DNA from 3 places in the Spartinivicinus poritis genome. Region 2 is predicted to be linked to each of the others. Evidence: predicted binding sites of a transcription regulator. Region 2 holds the regulator's gene; each other region holds the start of a gene.

Region 1 (6,229 bases), on a different contig from region 2:
CAGTCCTGTTTTAAGAGATGAAGCAGTTCTTGTTGCTTTTTTATGCTTGGAGTACGATGGTTTGTTTCACCATAAGCGAAAAGGGAGCTATTAGTCATTAACGTTAATGAAAAAAATAAAGTAAATGATGAAGAAAATCGTCGTACCATCGGTTTTTACCTGGTTGTTATAGGACTTCCCCCTCATCCTAACCTTCTCCCCACAGGAAGCTGACGCAAAACTTAGCGAATATGGAGTGACAGGGTGTTCTGTAGCTGCGACAGGGATGTCGCTTTAGCTCTTGATGGGCTATGGAAGGCCCTTCAAAAGCGGCGGAAGAATATCCTGTTATTCCATATCGGACACTAGACTTATTTTCAACACCCTTTTACGACAGCCTCTTTGGCAGAAGGTTAGTATGAGGAGGCGAGCGTAAATGCTTATCAAATTGGTTGTAAAAATATCTCCTAATAAATATCGAACCGAGTATTGTATACGTTAAATTTACCAGTAGGTGTCACTAGACGTTTATCATCAATGACTTTTTTCAGCTTTAATGTCTTATCATCTACCACAACAAGCGCTGACCGTTGCTCTTTACCATTCCATACAGAAAACCAGACTTCATCACCGGCCTTATTATATTCAGGTTGAGTCACTCGTTTTGGTCCTTCACCTAAATTAGCCCATTCAGCGATAGGTAATACTTTATACCCTGCATCCAGGTTTTTGAGGGTAAAGACTGCAACGGATTGACTGATTTTTTCATCAGGGTTAAGTGGTGTGTCAACATAAAGGTGTTTAGATTTAGGGTGGGTTTTTATAAAGAGAGAACCACCACCTTGGCCTTGTAATGTAGTGACTTTTTTCCAAGCGTATTGAGGATGATTTTTAGGATCAGTACCAATAAGGGCAATTGAGTCATCACCAAGATGGCTTGTAGCCCAAACGGGCCCGAATTTAGGATGCTCAAAGTTAGCACCACGTCCCGGATGAGGTATTTTACCAACATCGACAATAGCTTCTAACTTGCCTTTACGTGAATCAATAACAACAATTTGGTTTGATTTATTTGCTGCAGCCAGGAAGTAGCGGTGAGTATTATCCCAGCCACCATCATGAAGAAAACGTGCTGTATCTATTGAGGTAGATTTAAGATTATTAATATCCTCATAGTTAACCAATAGTACTTTACCTGTTTCTTTAACATTGACAATAAACTCTGGCTTTTCATGAGAGGCAATAATCGCTGCAACACGAGGTTCTGGGTGATATTCTTGTGTGTCAACGGTCATACCACGAGTAGAGACTATTTTTAATGGCTCTAAAGATTCACCGTCCATGATGACATACTGTGGTGGCCAATATGAACCTGCAATAGCATACTTGTCTTCAAATCCCTTATATTTAGAGGTTTCTACTGAGCGCGCTTCCAGGCCAACTTTAATTTCAGCGACACTGGCAGGTTCTTTCATCCATAAATCAATCATATTGATTTTAGCATCACGACCAATGACAAATAAATAACGTCCAGATGAAGATAAGCGGGAAATATGAACGGCATAGCCAGTATTGATAACTTTAATGATATCTTTAGTGTCTCCATCAATTAATGCGATTTGTCCGGCATCCCGTAAAGTGACTGAAAATAAATTGGATAAATTGAGCTTATTTAATTGCTTTGTCGGTCTGTCTTTTGGTTTGATAACCACTTTCCAGGTTGCCTTCATCTCCTTCATACCAAACTCTGGTGGGGTGGGTGGGGCGTGCTGAATATAGTTGGCCATGAGCGTAATTTCTTCTGGGCTAAGCTCATCTTTCCAGCTAGGCATACCGCCTGGAGAGCCAAATTTAATAAAAGTTTCTAAATATATTTGGCCTTTTGCTTGTGTTTCCTTCGGTACTAAGGCTTTTCCCGTTGCTCCTTTTCTAAGTACACCATGGCAACCAGCACAACGTTCAAAATAAATTTGTTTAGCTTTACTAAAGTCTGTATCTGATAAATCTGGCGCACCAGGGGTTCGTACAACTTGAGCACTTGCTGGTGGTACTGTTGACGAGGCACCTTCATATTGTTTGGGGGCGTTTGATTCTTTTGCAAAAAGAGAGGTTGAAAGTGGCAATGAGCTTGCCAAAAAAATAGATAATACAAATGAGGGATAATGCATAGTTGCAGCTCTCCTTTAGAGTGCTCATACCTACTGTGAACGATTATACCCTTCGTATCGGTAGTTATTGACCGCTACGCACGTATAAAATTAATTGTGAAATAAGATTAAATTCGTCGTAACAGATTAAAAATACTTAAACTAATTTAAAAGGTATAATAATGCTATGACTACTGTAAATGAGCAAATAACCTGTTAGGTTTTCCTTTTTTTAACTGCTTACTCATTTTAAAGAAGTATAGTATGCAGCAAGATTGTTAATATCATCATCACTAAGTGACTTGGTAATGCCTGCCATCATAGGATCATTACGTTGGTTATCACGAAAGGCTTTTAGCTGTTTAATCAGATAGCCTGATTTTTGCCCAGCTAAGTTTGGCCATAAGTCATTAGGGCTGATTCCATTGACACCATGACATCCATTGCAAAGAGAGGCTTTTGCCTTGCCTGCTTCAATGTCTCCTGAGGCTTGTGTAGTGGTTAGTGTGGCTGATAGTAAAGAAAAGCCGATTAAAAATAGAGGTAGGATTTTCATTTTACATCCTCAATCAGGATACAGCATATTTTTTTTATTTACGGTTATTGATTGTTACACTGAGGCAGACACTTACGCTTCAGATGTTAATAAAATAACAGCACTTTTCTTATAATTTGATAATAGCGCGATAAAAAAAATAAAAATTGATCAATATCAACATAGTTTGAGGTCATGCTTGTTGCTGTTAGGAATGATGATAGGCTGATCCATACCCTACGCTTTGAGTATATCATTGCTTTTTTAGCATAAGAGAATGCGAAAAAATGACATTAGCCAACAACCTTCAAAAGTCCATGTTACCTTACTATCAGCCCCAAGCGAATGAAGTTGAATTATTTGAGTATGCTTTTCGACATCAATTGCCAGTATTGATTAAAGGGCCAACAGGATGTGGTAAAACGCGCTTTGTTGCACATATGGCAGAACGCTTGAAACGTTCACTGTTTACAGTGGCATGTCATGATGACCTGACTGCAGCTGATTTAGTTGGTCGGCACTTAATTGGGCCTGAGGGTACATGGTGGCAAGATGGTCCGTTAACTTGTGCAGTAAGGCAGGGCGGAATTTGTTACTTGGACGAGGTGGTGGAAGCACGAAAGGATACTACCGTTGTACTACACCCGCTGGCAGATGATAGACGAGTATTACCATTAGAACGATTAGGCGAGCAATTGGTGGCTGCACCTGAGTTTATGCTTATTGTTTCCTATAATCCTGGTTATCAAAATTTATTAAAAGGGATGAAGCCGAGCACTAAGCAGCGCTTTGTATCAATCCGTCTTGATTACCCTAATGCAGGTATTGAGCGACAAATTGTTACTAATGAAGCTAATGTTTCTGATGGGCTGGCAGGACGTTTAGTGGAACTGGCTACTGCTTTAAGGCGACTGGAGCAGTATGATTTAGATGAAGTGGTTTCAACTCGATTATTGATATATGCAGCGAAGATGATTGATAGTGGTATGCCTGCTCATCATGCTTGTCGCGCTTGTTTGGCAGAGCCATTAACCGATGATATTGCGATAGTAGAAGCGTTAATGGATGTTGTCAGTATTTACTTTGAATAAATGGCTATTTTTTCGCGAGTTACCTTTAGGTTGAAAATACTCTCATAAATTCCCACATAAAAAAAGTGGTTAAAAAAGCAAATTGGATAATCATTGATTTTTATCAATAGATACTCGTTTACACCTTATTACACTAACCATGCCTGATAAAACACTTGGTGTCCACACAAGCTGTGTTGCTATTTGTTAAAGGACAGTTTGGGCATCTCTATAATACAAAAGGGGAGAAACCATGTCAGATCGATTTACCAAAGGCATGGCCAGGAATATATATTACGGAGGCAGTGCTTTTTTTGTATTACTATTCTTGGCATTAACATTTCATACAACACGAGAGTTACCACAACGAGATCATCGTGAAAATTTAACTGAAGCGGTAGCAAACGGTAAGCTGATATGGGAGGAAAATAATTGCATTGGCTGTCATACGTTATTAGGTGAGGGAGCTTATTATGCACCTGAATTGGGAAATGTATTTTATCGTCGAGGCGGAGAAGACAGTTTTAAAGCTTTTTTTCAAGGCTGGATGAAAGCACAGCCTCTGAACGTGCCTGGTCGAAGACAAATGCCACAATTTAATTTAAGTGATCAAGAAATAGATGATTTAGCTGAGTTTCTTAAATGGACCTCAAAAATTGAGGTGAATGACTGGCCACCCAATCAGGAGGGTTAACAGTGCTACATACATTGAAATTTCAATCACAAGTGGTGGCAAAACCCTATTTTATTTTTGCCTTAATTTTATTCGCAGGACAAGTATTATTCGGCAGTATACTTGGTTTGCAGTATGTGATAGGTGACTTTCTATTTCCAGCTATTCCATTTAATGTAGCTAGAATGGTTCATACTAATTTACTCATAGTATGGTTATTGTTCGGATTTATGGGGGCTGCGTACTACCTGGTTCCTGAAGAGTCCGATGTAGAATTACATAGCCCAAAACTGGCTATGTGGCTTTTTTGGATATTTGCAGTTGCTGGAGTGCTAACAATCTTAGGGTATTTAATGGTGCCTTATGCTAGTTTGGCCAAGTTAACGGGTAACAGCCTATTGCCTACGATGGGACGAGAGTTTTTAGAACAGCCGACAGTCACTAAAATAGGCATTGTCATTGTTGCATTAGGGTTTCTCTATAATATTGGAATGACAATACTCAAAGGCCGCAAGACGGTTATTAACATGATTCTTATGACCGGACTGATTGGTTTGGCAGTGATGTTTCTATTTTCATTTTATAACCCTGAGAACCTTGCCTTAGATAAATACTTTTGGTGGTGGGTAGTACACCTTTGGGTTGAGGGTGTATGGGAATTAATTATGGGCGCAATATTAGCCTATGTTTTAATAAAAATAACTGGCATTGACCGTGAAGTTGTTGAAAAGTGGCTTTATGTTATAGTGGGGATGGCATTAATTACCGGTATCATAGGCACTGGACATCATTATTACTGGATTGGCCCACCTCCTTATTGGAAATGGTTAGGTTCTGTGTTTTCTGCTTTGGAGCCATTGCCCTTTTTTGCAATGACACTATTTGCCTTTAACATCGTCAATAAACGGCGTCGTGAGCATCCAAATAAGGCGGCTACATTATGGGCTCTAGGTACAGCATTGGTTGCTTTTTTAGGTGCAGGTGTATGGGGTTTTTTACATACGTTAGCCCCTGTTAACTACTATACGCATGGCACTCAAATTACAGCTGCGCATGGCCATTTAGCTTTTTATGGCGCTTATGTAATGATTGTGTTGACTATTATCTCTTATAGTATGCCTAAACTAAGGGGGATTGGAGAGTCGAATAGTAACCGCGCCCAAGTATATGAAATGTGGGGTTTTTGGTTAATGACATTGGCGATGATTTTTATCACCTTGTTTCTAACAGCCGCAGGCATTTTGCAAGTTTGGTTACAACGATTGCCAGAAGATGGGCAGGCTTTAAGCTTTATGCAAACACAAGATCAAATAGCTATTTTTTACTGGTTACGTTCAATTACAGGTGGTGTATTTTTGATTGGAGTTGGTACCTATTTTGTTAGCTTCTTTGTTGGTGAAAAAAGTGAGGTGACTGAGGTCGCAGTGGCGGCTAACAGCTAATAAAAATGCAACCGATATTTTATCATACCACTTGCGAATCATGATACACAGCGAAGCCTAAAAATTATTCGCGAAGCGTATAAAGCATTGAAAAGAATATCGGTTGCATTACTTATTCTACATTTAATAATTGGTCTAATATATCCAGCGCATCCTCAACGGAGGAGTGTTCAACATTATCCTCAAGCAGTTTATGAGCTTTTAGCTCGTAAATTCGCTTAAAAATAGCTCGCATAAAAAATTGGTCTAGTGATATATCACTATTATCAATAAGAGATTTTGCTTCTTGTACTAAATGATTGGGTAATGTTAATGAGTAGAGCATGTTAAGTATCCAGTTACGTTATAGTGTTTATTATACTCGATAACAGAAAAGGAAATTT
Region 2 (6,229 bases):
ACGTATTGATAATGAAGAGTATCTGTTTTGTAGTCATTGTGGGCAGGAGATTGCACCTGCTCGATTAAAGGTAATGCCTTATACGGATTTGTGTATTCAGTGTGCTGAGCAGTTATCAGGTTAAGTAAATAGGCAATACAGGAACATATGCGCTTGCTTAAAAAGTTAATAGTCAGCAAGTAAATATAAAATATTAACAGACTATATTTTCAACCTACTGCGGTAATTAATATAAGCAGTTGCTATGTTAGACCGTCAGGCTGCTTGCGGAGTACCCAGGATATACTGATGGTAATTATGGATAAAGTCGTCTAATGAGGCCTGGGGTTTACCATGGTAATAACGGCGCCAGCATTTCCCTAACAACCCTAAATTGGATGGATCACCTTTAGTCGGAAAATTTGGGACACGCTGGTAAACCATCCAGGCAATGGCTGTTGCATAACTCAGGTTAGTGGCTAATTCTTGGTGGGGATTTTCCAAAAATTCATGCTGGCTGGCCAATCCCCTTACCTGACTTGCCAGTTCTGGTAATTGAACCAAATATTTATCCCAAATATTTCTATGCATAATAGGGGTAATGCAATAAATGCCATAGGAATGATGTTTTTTAGGGCGTAGGTAGAAGCCTAGCCCACTTTCCTGAGCAGCTGTCCCCATTAGCAAATTTTCTGCTAAGCAATGCTTGATTTGCAATTGCTTTAAAGTGGGTTGAACGACATAATGTCTTAGTTCTTCTGCACAAATGCCCATTATTCAGCTCTCATTTTCCCTACGTTTATTGTTTTTAATGCATTTTTTTGACCAGTATGGGCCTTTACTGCTGTTGGCATTCCTTTTCTTCATTACAAAAAAATGACTGATATTCAATAAAATCCTGTTTTATGGTTAGTGTAGACTGAAATACACAACTTAACGGCTTGCTTTACTTGGAAAAAGTTAAAAAGTGTTTGATAAGGATAATGCTCTGAAGAATGGGGTTAGCGGTAGTGGAAATATTACTTTCGCTTTTTAACCTACCTGATGTTTGTTGAGCAAGATGAACAAGAAAATTATAAAGTGATCAAATAGCTGACAGAGTTGTCATTTAAATGACGGTGAAATTAGCGGTAACAGCTTTACTCTTCGATAACCAGCGCACCCTTTGATGGGCGCGCATTGGTGCAGCCAGGCCTGCTAGTCTTTAGCAAAGGCACAAAGTGTATAAACAGGAATATCCGAATCCTGGAGTTTTTGACTGCCACCTAAATCAGGCAAGTCAATAATGGCCGCTGTTTCATAAATACTACCCCCTAACTGTCGGGTTAAGGTTGCTGCGGCAAGAAGAGTGCCTCCCGTTGCAATCAAGTCATCCACTAGCAGAATACTTGCACCACTTTCAAAAGCATCATGTTGTACTTCTAGCACTGCTTTTCCATATTCGATGTCATATTCTTCTGCAATGGTTTGTGTAGGTAGCTTGCCTTGTTTTCGAAATAGCACTAGAGGCTTATTCAGCTCATAGGAAATGACCGAGCCTAGTAAAAAACCACGAGCTTCCATTGCGCCAATATGGGTAAAATCGGCATCAACATAACGTTGAATGAAGCTATCAACCACCATTCGTTGTGCTTTTGGTGATTTATATAAGGGAGTAATATCACGAAACATGACACCAGGGCTGGGCCAGTCAGGAACACTACGGATTAATGACTTTACATAATATTCGTCAAATATCATTATAATTTTTCCAGATAATGGTTTATCGATGCTTTTTCCCAGCTAAGGGACATGCACGAAATCACTTGCTGGATTTTTGCTCCAAGCTCGTTTGGCAAGGCGCAAAAAAGAAGGCATAGTGGGCTTATGTCGAGTTTTTGCCCTAACCACCAATAAACTTATAGCGCCAAGCGGGATGGATTGGAGCCAAAACTGTCAGCTATTTCGTGCACGTTCCTAAGTTTGCTGGGTAGGAAGGTTAGCCTGTTAATGAATCATTGGCTTGATTAACAGGTTTGCCCCCAGCTAAAGAGCAAATAGTCATGGAATCCTTGATCAGAATTTCCTTACCATTGGCATCAATTAAGCCATTTTTTTGGAAGCGCGTGAAGACACGACTAACTGTTTCTACCGCAAGCCCCAAGTAATTGCCCATCTCATTGCGAGACATGGGGAGTCTGAAAGCTTGAGAGGAAAAGCCCCGGCGACGGAAGCGGGCAGCTAAGTTTAAGAGAAAGGTTGCAATCCGCTCATCGGCATTTTTCTTACTGAGTAGCAGCATCATTTGCTGATCTTCGCGAATTTCTTTACTCATGATTTGCATTAATTTACGACGTAGCTCAGGCAGAGTACTGGCCAGCTCATCCAGTTTTTCGAAGGGGATTTCACAGACCATAGTGGTTTCAACTGCTTGAGCTGATACTGGATAATGTTCATCATCAATACCACTTAACCCAACTAATTCACTTGGTAACTGGAAGCCAGTAATTTGTTCAACGCCATCATCAGTGGTGGTGTAGGTTTTTAAGGCGCCAGAGCGAACAGCATAGATAGAGCTGAACGTGTCACCCTGGAAAAACAAATGCTCACCTTTGCGTAGCGGCTTGCCTCGTTTAATAATGCTGTCTAGCGTATCAATATCTTCTATTTTTAAGGCAATAGGCAGGCAAAGGGTGCTTAATATACAGTCTTTGCAAGCGACTTGGTTGATAGGTTTTACTTTGGCAGTCATTGTTACGCTGAGGCCTCGAACGCATAAAGTTGTTAATTTAGGCTAACGGGTACATTCTGATTATTGTAGGGGGTGAACCCGGTTAGCAACAAGCGAAAATTTCTAGTATTAAATGACTTTAGAAAATAAATTTTCCGTTGACTGTTTGCTTGCCAGATATCGATCAAACACCATACAGATATTTCTGGCTAATAGCCTTCCATTGTTGGTGATAGTTAACTTGCTATCGGCTAAGGTAATGAGCCCATCTTCAAGCATTGGCATAAGTTGCATAATTTCTTCCCGGAAATAAACATGCCAATTTATTCCAAGAGGTTGGCAATACTCAGCTAAATCTACCTGAAAATGGCAGATTAGCTGTTGAATAATACTTCGTCTAAGTAAATCATCCTGGTTTAATCGAAAGCCACGTTTAATTGGTAACTGATTATTTTCGATTGACTGAATATAGTCATCAAGTGCAGTGTGATTTTGGCAGTAAACATCACCAATCTGACTAATTGAAGACACCCCAAGCCCAATTAAGTCGCAATGGCCATGGGTGGTATAGCCTTGAAAGTTACGATGTAACTCGCCTTTTGCTTGAGCAATAGCCAGTTTATCATCAGGCAAAGCAAAGTGATCCATACCAATATAGTGGTAGCCAGCTGCCTGTAGCCGGTCAATACTGTGCTGTAAAATACTGAGTTTTTCTGTAGCAGAAGGTAAGTCGTTGGGCTTAATTCGTCGTTGTGGCTTAAACCGATGGGGTAAGTGGGCGTAATTAAATATCGAGAGCCGGTCGGGTGAGAGAGCAATGACTTTATCAAGGGTTTCTAAAAAGCTGGTTGTAGTTTGAAAAGGTAATCCATAAATTAAATCCACATTAATGGATTTAAATAATAATGCTCTGGCTGCTTCAAAAATAGCCTCTGTTTCAGCCTCTGATTGAACTCGATTAACCGCTTTTTGCACAACCGGATTAAAATCCTGAATGCCTAAACTAATACGATTAAATCCCAAGGAGCGTAATAACCCCATGGTTGGCCAGTCAGCTTCTCGTGGGTCTATTTCAATCGAGTAATCCCCATCAATATCATCCACCAGTTGAAAGTGTTGCTCCAGCAGCTTAAACAACTGGGCGGTTTGCTCATGGGTCAAAAAGGTAGGGGTACCACCTCCCCAGTGCAGTTGCTCAACCACAGGCTTGCAGTCTAATTGCTGAGAGATAAGCTGGATTTCTTTTTCCAATACCGTCAGATAGGGCAGAGCTTTTTGCCGGTTTTTGGTAATAATTTTATTACAGCCGCAGTAATAACAAACACTGGCACAAAATGGGATGTGTACATACAGCGACAGTGGTGTTTGCTGATGTTTGAGTTTTGTTAAAGCCTGTTGATAGTGGTCAGGCTCAAATGATTCTGAAAACTCAACGGCAGTAGGGTATGAGGTATAACGTGGGCCTTGCTGATTATATCGTTCGATAAGCGAGGACTGCCACTTCAAAGGTCCTAACATAAACTTGGCCTGTCACTGTTGATACAGATTAACAGTGTAAAGCGGTGGTCTGGAAAAGAATTGACATGAGTCAATGGTCAATGATGATGGGCATGACTGTTATGGCTTGGCATTAACAGTGCCTGGTGAGGGCCTGGAATCGTCCATATGCCAAAGCCAATCATAAAAATCGCTGCCACTGTGCGAGTGAGGTGGTGGGCAATAAATTGCTTCAATACATCAGCGAAAAAACCAGTCGCTAATACAGTGGGGAGTGTACCTAAGCCAAACCCCAGCATTAATAAACCGCCCTCAAGTGTATTGCCACTGGCTGCAGACCAGGTGAGGGCGCTGTAAATAAGCCCACAGGGCAGCCAGCCCCATAAAATACCTAAACAAAAGCCCTGTTTACTATTGGTTGCGGGTAAAAAAGGTTTAGTTAACGGCTGAATATAACGCCACAGGTGTTGTCCTGCTTGTTCTAGCCAAGTCAGTGCTTTCCACCAGTTAGCGATATAACAGGCCATTAAAATCAGTAAAATGCCTGCTAACCAGCGGAGCCCTTGATTAGCAGCAGGTCCCAGTTGCTGAATAGACCAGCCTAAACTGCCGACTAACATGCCTGCTAGAGTATAGCTGGTAATACGGCCGGTATTATAGCTAAGTAGTACGGGCAGTTTTTTCTGTTTTGGTAGGTGAAGGCTGATTGCTGCCATGATTCCACCGCACATCCCCAAACAGTGGGCACCACCCAGTAAGCCTAATAAAAAAGCGCTGATTAGTTGGCTTAGTTCAATACTCATTACGGTTTATCAGTATCAGAGGCGTGTTGCTTATCAGTCGAAGCAGGCTGGTTTTCCGCTTGCTTTTGAGTAGTGGGGTTGGACTCATCATCAAATAAAATACTGTGAGCAGGGCTTTCTAAATCATCAAATTGGCCGCTATCTACTGCCCAGAAAAAAATCCAAACCCCAATAGCAACAAAAATCAGGGCAATGGGAATAAGTAGATAAATTGACTCCATAATCAGACACCTGTGGTATTTTGATGGGGTTGCTGACTATTCCATGTGGACTTAGCTGTCGTATCAGGCTGAGCCTGATTAGCTTGTTGGGCACTCAGCCTAAGCGCATTCAGTACCACAACCAGTGAGCTGCTGGTCATCCCAATGGCAGCTGCCCAAGGGGGAATCATACCTAATGCTGCTAAAGGTAGTGCTACCACATTATAAGTTAGCGACCAGATTAAATTACCCCGAATAATTTGCCGGGTTTTTTGTGCTTTAGTTAAGGCGGTCAGTAATGTGGCAAGTTTTCCATTAAGCAAAATTCCATCAGCATGGGTTTTAGCTAAGTCGGTGGCAGAACCCATAGCAACCGAAACATCCGCAGCGGCTAATACGGGAGCGTCGTTTACTCCATCTCCTACCATTAGCACTTTATCCCCTTGGTCTTGTAAGGCATTGATATAAGCCAGCTTATCTTCGGGAGAAGCGCCTTGCTTAAGGTTGTGGATAGTTAAAGCGTGGGCAGTATTGCTGGCCTGTGTTGAGCGGTCGCCTGTTAACAAAGAGAGTGTGAATCCTTGTTGTTGTAAAGCCGCTATCGTATCAGCCGCCTCTTCCCGCAAACTATCATTGACTTCAAACCAGGCAATGGGCTGCTGGTCATCAGCCAGCAGTAACCAGTGACCATGGTGGGATGGTGGGGAAATTATTTCAGCGGGCCAGGCATGGCTAGCAATACCAATTCGATAGTTTGTACCATCAATTGTGCCACTGATGCCTTGGCCTGGAGTGTTTGTAATATCGACTGCTTGGAGGGCAGAAGAAGCTGGGAAAGCTTTTGCTATCGGGTGCTCCGAGTGTATTTCTAACGCAGCAGCTAAGGCCATAGCTTGGTCAGTCTTGATTGCTGCTATGGGTATCACCTGGGTGAGACTAAACTGTCCAGTGGTGAGCGTACCAGTTTTATCAAACACAATATGGTTGATGGTAGTTAAGCCTTCTAATAAATGCCCTTTAGTGATGATAAAGCCTTGTTG
Region 3 (6,229 bases), on a different contig from region 2:
GCACAAATGGGAATGGTTAAAGGTCTTTGATAAGGCTGGCTTTAAACTTGTTGAGCTAAAACATCCTGTTGGCTGTGACGGCTGGCCAAAACGGATATTAACCAAGCGCGTTCAATTCATTGGTTTATGGGAGCGAAAATAAACCAGGCATTGTTTTTTCAATGCCTTGAGTTGCTAATTAATATAAGGGGTGGCAATTATGCTTTATACCCACCCCTGAAATAGACGTTGCAAATATAGTTACTTCCCATCATAAACAGTTTCCAACTTCGATAAACCCTAAGCTGGGTTGTATAATTTGATTCCTTTCCTATATTTACTTTGAAACACATTAGTAAAAAAGTAGTACATTATTATGCCAACCGCCGAACTTAATGAGCTTCAGCAAACGATTAATATTCTGTGGCTAATGGTCGCTGCTGCCTTAGTTTTTCTTATGCAAGCCGGGTTTGCTGCTTTAGAGTCAGGGCTGACCCGTGCCAAAAATACAATTAATGTAGCCCTTAAAAACATCACCGACTTTACGGTTGCAACCGTGGTATTTTGGTTAGTTGGTTTTGCGCTAATGTTTGGTGACAGCGTCAGTGGTTGGTTTGGTAGTAGCAACTTTGCCATATCAGAAGCAGATACCCCCATGGACTTTGCTTTTTTTATGTTTCAAGTCACCTTTGCAGGTACCGCTGCTACCATTGTGTCTGGCGCTGTTGCCGAGCGAATCCGATTTCTTGCTTACATGATTATTACCATTGCTATTTGTGCATTCATTTATCCCGTTTCTGGCCATTGGATCTGGGGAGAAGGTGGCTGGCTTGCTGAAAAAAATATGGTTGATTTTGCTGGTTCAACTGTCGTTCATTCATTAGGTGGTTGGGTAGGCCTGGCTGGCGCATGGATTTTAGGTCCCAGGCTTGGCCGCTTTAATCCAGATGGCAGAACCGTAAGAATGCAAGGCCATAACCAAGTAATGGCTGTGATAGGTGTATTGATTTTATGGTTTGGCTGGTTCGGTTTTAATGGGGGAAGCACATTAGAAGCCACACCTGATGTCGCTAAAATCATTCTCAATACATCATTGGCGGCAGCAGCAGGTGGTGTGGCTAGTTTTTTAATTTCACTGTTTTTACATGGGGGAGAAATTTATATCGCTCGATTGTTAAATGGTATTATTGGTGGCCTGGTAGCCATTACCGCAGGATGTGCAGTTGTTGATCCAATGGGGGCTGCGTTTATTGGACTTTCAGCTGGTGTCGTAGTCTATGGCTTTGAATGGTGGATGGTAAAAGGGTTAAGAATTGATGACCCAGTTAACGTGGTAGCCTCGCATGGTTTTTGTGGTGCCTGGGGCACACTCATATTAGCCTTTGTTGCTGCTGATGGCGCATTACCAATAGCCAATCGCTGGGAGCAATTTTTTGTGCAAGCACAAGGGGTGATTGCCGTATTTATCTGGGGCTTTGGTACCGGCGCTATTTTATTTGGCATTATGCGCTATATGAAATTTCTGCGTGTGCCTGAAGAGGCAGAAAGAGTGGGTCTTAATGTTTATGAACATGGCACCACCACAGGCTTAATTGAAATTAAACAAGCCATGAAGTCTATTTTACCTAAATCAGAAGGTGGCGAAGGTGACCTCACTACAAGAGTACCTTTTGAGCAAGGTAGCGACGCAGGTGAAATTGCCCAAGCATTTAACACCTTGGTTGACTCTTATTACAACACAGTAAAATACCTTAATAGCGCATCAGCCAAACTAAACCAAACGGGAGAGTCACTAAATAACACCTGTGCAAGCCTGAATCAATCAGCTAAAGACCAAACGTATAATTCTGATAAAGTATTAAGCACTGTACAAGAAATGGTAAATATGACCAATCAAGTGACAGAATATGCTAATGAAATTTACGAGCGGACTTTAAAGGTATGCGAAGAAGCTAGTCAAAATAGAAGCATTGTTAACTCGGCAACTCATGCGATTGAAACCTTATCCAATGACGTTATTGAGGCAGCAGAAGTTATTCACCAATTAAAAAATGACTCAAATGAAATCTCGCAAATTTCTGACACTATTAATGACATTTCTGATCAAACTAACTTATTAGCATTAAATGCCAGTATTGAAGCCGCTCGTGCTGGTGAGCATGGGCGAGGGTTTGCTGTGGTAGCTGAAGAAGTAAGAGAGTTAGCCCAGCGAGCATCCAACTCAACTGAACAAATAAAACAAATGATCGATAAAATCCAGGCAGGGGCTATCAAAGCGGCAGAAGCAATGGAGCAAGGAGCAGAAAATGCCAGTGCGAGTGTTAATCAAGCAAAACAAATGGGCGAATCATTAAATAGAATTTCAGATAATGTTGAAAATATTACTGAGCTCACTCAATTAAGTTGCAATCAACTAAATACTTATAAAGAAGTTACTCATACGATCGAAACTGACTTATCAACAATTAACCATTTAGCCAAAGAGGGTAATTTAAGAGCAGATGAAACGGAACAAACCAGTTCATCACTATCTGAATTAATTAGAGAGATTCACGGCATTATCAACCAGTTCCAGGTAAGCAACAGTAATGAAAAAGCAGCTGTCGCCAAATAAGCGGATACACTTCGTAAAGAGAGTATCAGCCATGCCAGTGAAACTTTAAATAACTGCTCTGCCCTGGACCGGCAATAGTTTCCAGTTGTATCAAATGGCTATGCTTAAGGCGCATCATGGTTCGCTTTATTTCAACATCTTCTGCACCATTGTCAGCAAGAAAATCAATTAATTGATAATTAGTTGCCGTTCCCTGCTGTTTAATAAAATCTAATGATTTTTCAAAGAAGCTAACTGATTTACTACCTTTATTGTCACAACCCACATCAAGCTTCACTGACCGATCACCCGTTTCTCGAGTTTGCTCTGAAAAGGTATTATCTTCCTGCACACCACGACTTAGCTCAGCAATCAGTACCTTTAAATCATCAGTTGCTTCTATTGATAAGTCGACTGCTAAATCACCAATTTTACCTGTTATTTTAATTGCCATAGAAATCCACTTTGTTTCTCAGTGAAGTACATACAAAGGGTATGTACTATAACATAGCCTTACTCGTAATTTAGATCATCTACTGTTCACTGTGGACTTTTTAGACACAGAAAGCCTATAGATAATAAGTAAAACTACTTAATTTCCCCTGCCTTTTAACTGGCTATTGATATAACTCAATATTGTTACATTGTTCCCCGATTAATATTTCAGTTAACGCTTTGTTGCTGTCGATAAGGAATAATGAGGTCATTTTTTATGCGTACACCTACTGCTGTATTTACAACCGCTATTTTAGGTTTAGCTCTTAGCCAAGCTGCAATGGCTTATCAGGAAGGGGATTTTATCGTCAGAGCTGGTGCAGCAACTGTTTCTCCAAATGAAGATAGTGGTAATGTGAAGCTAGGTGGGACCAAAACTGATATGACAGTAGGGGCAGACAGCAATACCCAACTGGGCTTAACTGGGACCTATATGCTAACTGACCATATTGGGATTGGCTTATTAGCGGCAACACCATTCGAGCACACTCTTTCATTAAAAAATGGTGGTAATCTAGATGGCTCCCTAGCGGATGTAAAACACTTACCGCCGACATTAACTCTGCAATATTATTTCAATGACACCGCAGCTGACCTTCAGCCATACGTGGGAGCAGGGGTTAACTACACTACTTTCTTTGATGAAGAATTTTCCAGCAAACATAAATCTGCAAATTTTAATGACTTAAAATTAAAAGACTCTTGGGGTGTTGCGTTTGAGGCAGGGGTTGATTACAAGTTGACTGATAACCTGTTAGTCAATGCCAGTGTTTGGTATATCGATATTGATACTGAGGCTAGCTTTAAAGTAGGTAATACCAAAGCTAAAGTAGATGTTGAGTTAGACCCATGGGTCTATATGGTGGGGTTAGGGTATAAGTTTTAGAGAGTTAAACTATAGCTCAATCCAACTTCCCCCTTTGAAAAAGGGGGATTTTTACATGTTAATAAAGCACTGATGGCTCAATAACTCTGGTCCATCTAAATCCCCCCTAGCCCCCCTTTATCAAAGGGGGGAACAGCATTTGTGCAGCCTAATAACCCTTCAATCGCCGCCAAATCTGAATGTATGGAGTAATAGAGTGTTTGGTCACTAAGGCATGGATGCCTTTTTAGTTCTTGAGGGTTCATGGATGGCCCTTCAAGAACGGTGAACAAATACCCTATTGCTCCATACTCTCCCCCCACTACACATAAAACCCTTTCACTATCTTAGCAATCGCTGGGCGCCAGGCCTTTGCATGAATCCCAAACGTATCTCGGATTTTGCTAACCGATAACCGGGCATTCAAGTAATGGGGTAAATAGTCTAATTGGCCACACTCCTTCACTAACAACTTATCTGATGGGAGTTCATCGTACTGTAGTGCATCATTAAGTAATACTTCAGCAAATTTACTTTCTGCGACAGGCTCTACTCCACCATAATGATAGGTACCAAACACCTCTGCTTCACAGTCCAACTGATAAAGAATCGCAGTAATTACGGCTGCAACATCTGCTGCTGGGGTTGGATTACCCAGGCGATCAGAGGCCACCCACACTTCTTGATTTTGCTTTAACTGAGACAAGATAGTATTAACCAGATTATATCGTCTGGCACTGACAACCCAGCCTAAACGTAAAATAATATGATTTGGACAGCGCTCTCTAATCAGCTGCTCTCCTTGCCACAGACTGCCAGCTAAAACCCCCTTTGGATTAGCTGCATCTTTTTCTGTATAAGGCTCCGCCTTAGCACCATCAAAAACCAGATAAGATGATAAATGAATTAAGGTTGCCTGATGTTTTTTACAAGCGCTTGCCATTTCCGCTACAGCATCGCGATTAATCGCAAAACACCTTGAAGGCTCTGACTCCGCTTTCATCAAATCCCGATAACCTACTGCATTCACGACGATAGTAGGCTGATAACTCTTGATCAGCTCAGTGACTTTTTTGCTGTGAGTGATATTCAAAGCATCATGACTAGGTGCTTTAAAAACGATGCCATGTTCAGTTAATTGTTGACATAGCTCATGACCCACCTGACCTGAGCCACCAAACACTAATACTTTCATAAAGCAACTTAAATTATCCTGAAGCAACTTGTTATAAGCTTACCAGTTAATGCTAACCATCACCTATATGTCAACTGTCCAACAGCTGGTGTACTTCACACACCTTCAGCCAGCATGTGGTTCACATTCCCCCAACTGTTTGTTACCACTGCCAAGCAATTATAACCGCAAAAATAAGACAACAACGATATTGATTGTGCTAGCTGCATTAAATGATGCATGGCTATACCCCCTTTGGCTACAGCCTTCACTAGCACCCCCAGATGATTAAAAGTGTCCCTATTAACAGAAGATGGCAAACATTTTAGCTGAGAAGAGGTTGCAGAGCTCCTCAATCATGAAGCACAATCAAGCTATCTAGCCAAAGAATTATAGGAATGATGGCTTTTTATGATTGCAACTAACCCAAATAGTGTGCATGCAGAGCAAGATATCGCTGAAGATAAAATTTTGTTGGTTGATGATAATCCCACCAACTTACAGCTATTATTACAAACCTTGAATGGCCGAGGCTACAAGCTTCTTGTAGCTAAAAACGGTGAAAGCGCACTTAAAATTGCTCAAAAAAACAAACCTGCATTAATTTTACTAGACATCATGATGCCTGGCATTGATGGCTATGAAGTTTGCCGACAGCTTAAGGCCGATGCTGAGACTAATGGCATAACAGTTATTTTTCTATCTGCTCTCGATGAAACCAAAGACAAGGTAAAAGGGCTCAATCTAGGTGCCGTTGACTTCATCTCTAAGCCATTTCAACCAGAGGAAGTACTGGCCCGAGTTGCTACTCAGCTTAAAATTCATCGACTAGAACGCGCGCTATCTGAAAGAAATAAGCAGCTAGAAGCTGATAATCAGCGTATTCTGGAAGCCATGACTGAAGGCATTTTTGGCCTAGACCAGAAAGGCTGTATCACATTTGTCAATGAAGCTGCGAACCGGATGACTGGGTTTAGTGAAGACGATTTGATTGGAAAAGAGCTTATCAATATCCTGCTTAAACCAAATGACCCTGATACTGTTCCTATTCTCAAAACCTTACAGGATGGTTCAGAACAACACATAGAAGACGATGTGTTCTGGCACCATAATGGCCATCACT

The links. Region 2 encodes FNR, which switches genes on or off when oxygen is low (the NO sensors DNR and NnrR bind a similar motif). Its sites were predicted from a motif close to TTGATNTANATCAA; they were not measured.
Region 1: the regulator FNR is predicted to act here: its motif matches at 2,829-2,842, upstream of ORQ98_RS04010 (CbbQ/NirQ/NorQ/GpvN family protein).
Region 3: the regulator FNR is predicted to act here: its motif matches at 3,193-3,206, upstream of ORQ98_RS23605 (OmpW family outer membrane protein).

The regions. Positions count from the first base shown of each region.
Region 1 is NZ_JAPMOU010000003.1:224,257-230,485, reverse strand. It holds gene ORQ98_RS04025 (c-type cytochrome) at 1-149, opposite strand, end outside; gene ORQ98_RS04020 (nitrite reductase) at 447-2,147, opposite strand; gene ORQ98_RS04015 (c-type cytochrome) at 2,371-2,682, opposite strand; gene ORQ98_RS04010 (CbbQ/NirQ/NorQ/GpvN family protein) at 2,949-3,752, shown strand; gene ORQ98_RS04005 (c-type cytochrome) at 3,985-4,425, shown strand; gene ORQ98_RS04000 (cbb3-type cytochrome c oxidase subunit I) at 4,428-5,846, shown strand; gene ORQ98_RS03995 (hypothetical protein) at 5,959-6,171, opposite strand.
Region 2 is NZ_JAPMOU010000026.1:43,107-49,335, reverse strand. It holds gene ORQ98_RS18405 (TraR/DksA family transcriptional regulator) at 1-124, shown strand, start outside; gene ORQ98_RS18400 (hypothetical protein) at 256-753, opposite strand; gene ORQ98_RS18395 (adenine phosphoribosyltransferase) at 1,177-1,719, opposite strand; gene fnr (fumarate/nitrate reduction transcriptional regulator Fnr) at 1,958-2,710, opposite strand; gene hemN (oxygen-independent coproporphyrinogen III oxidase) at 2,819-4,207, opposite strand; gene ORQ98_RS18380 (sulfite exporter TauE/SafE family protein) at 4,285-4,989, opposite strand; gene ccoS (cbb3-type cytochrome oxidase assembly protein CcoS) at 4,989-5,210, opposite strand; gene ORQ98_RS18370 (heavy metal translocating P-type ATPase) at 5,213-6,229, opposite strand, start outside.
Region 3 is NZ_JAPMOU010000047.1:20,769-26,997, reverse strand. It holds gene ORQ98_RS23620 (class I SAM-dependent methyltransferase) at 1-142, shown strand, start outside; gene amt (ammonium transporter) at 356-2,593, shown strand; gene ORQ98_RS23610 (hypothetical protein) at 2,619-3,026, opposite strand; gene ORQ98_RS23605 (OmpW family outer membrane protein) at 3,285-3,953, shown strand; gene ORQ98_RS23600 (hypothetical protein) at 4,049-4,198, opposite strand; gene ORQ98_RS23595 (SDR family oxidoreductase) at 4,255-5,127, opposite strand; gene ORQ98_RS23590 (ATP-binding response regulator) at 5,518-6,229, shown strand, end outside.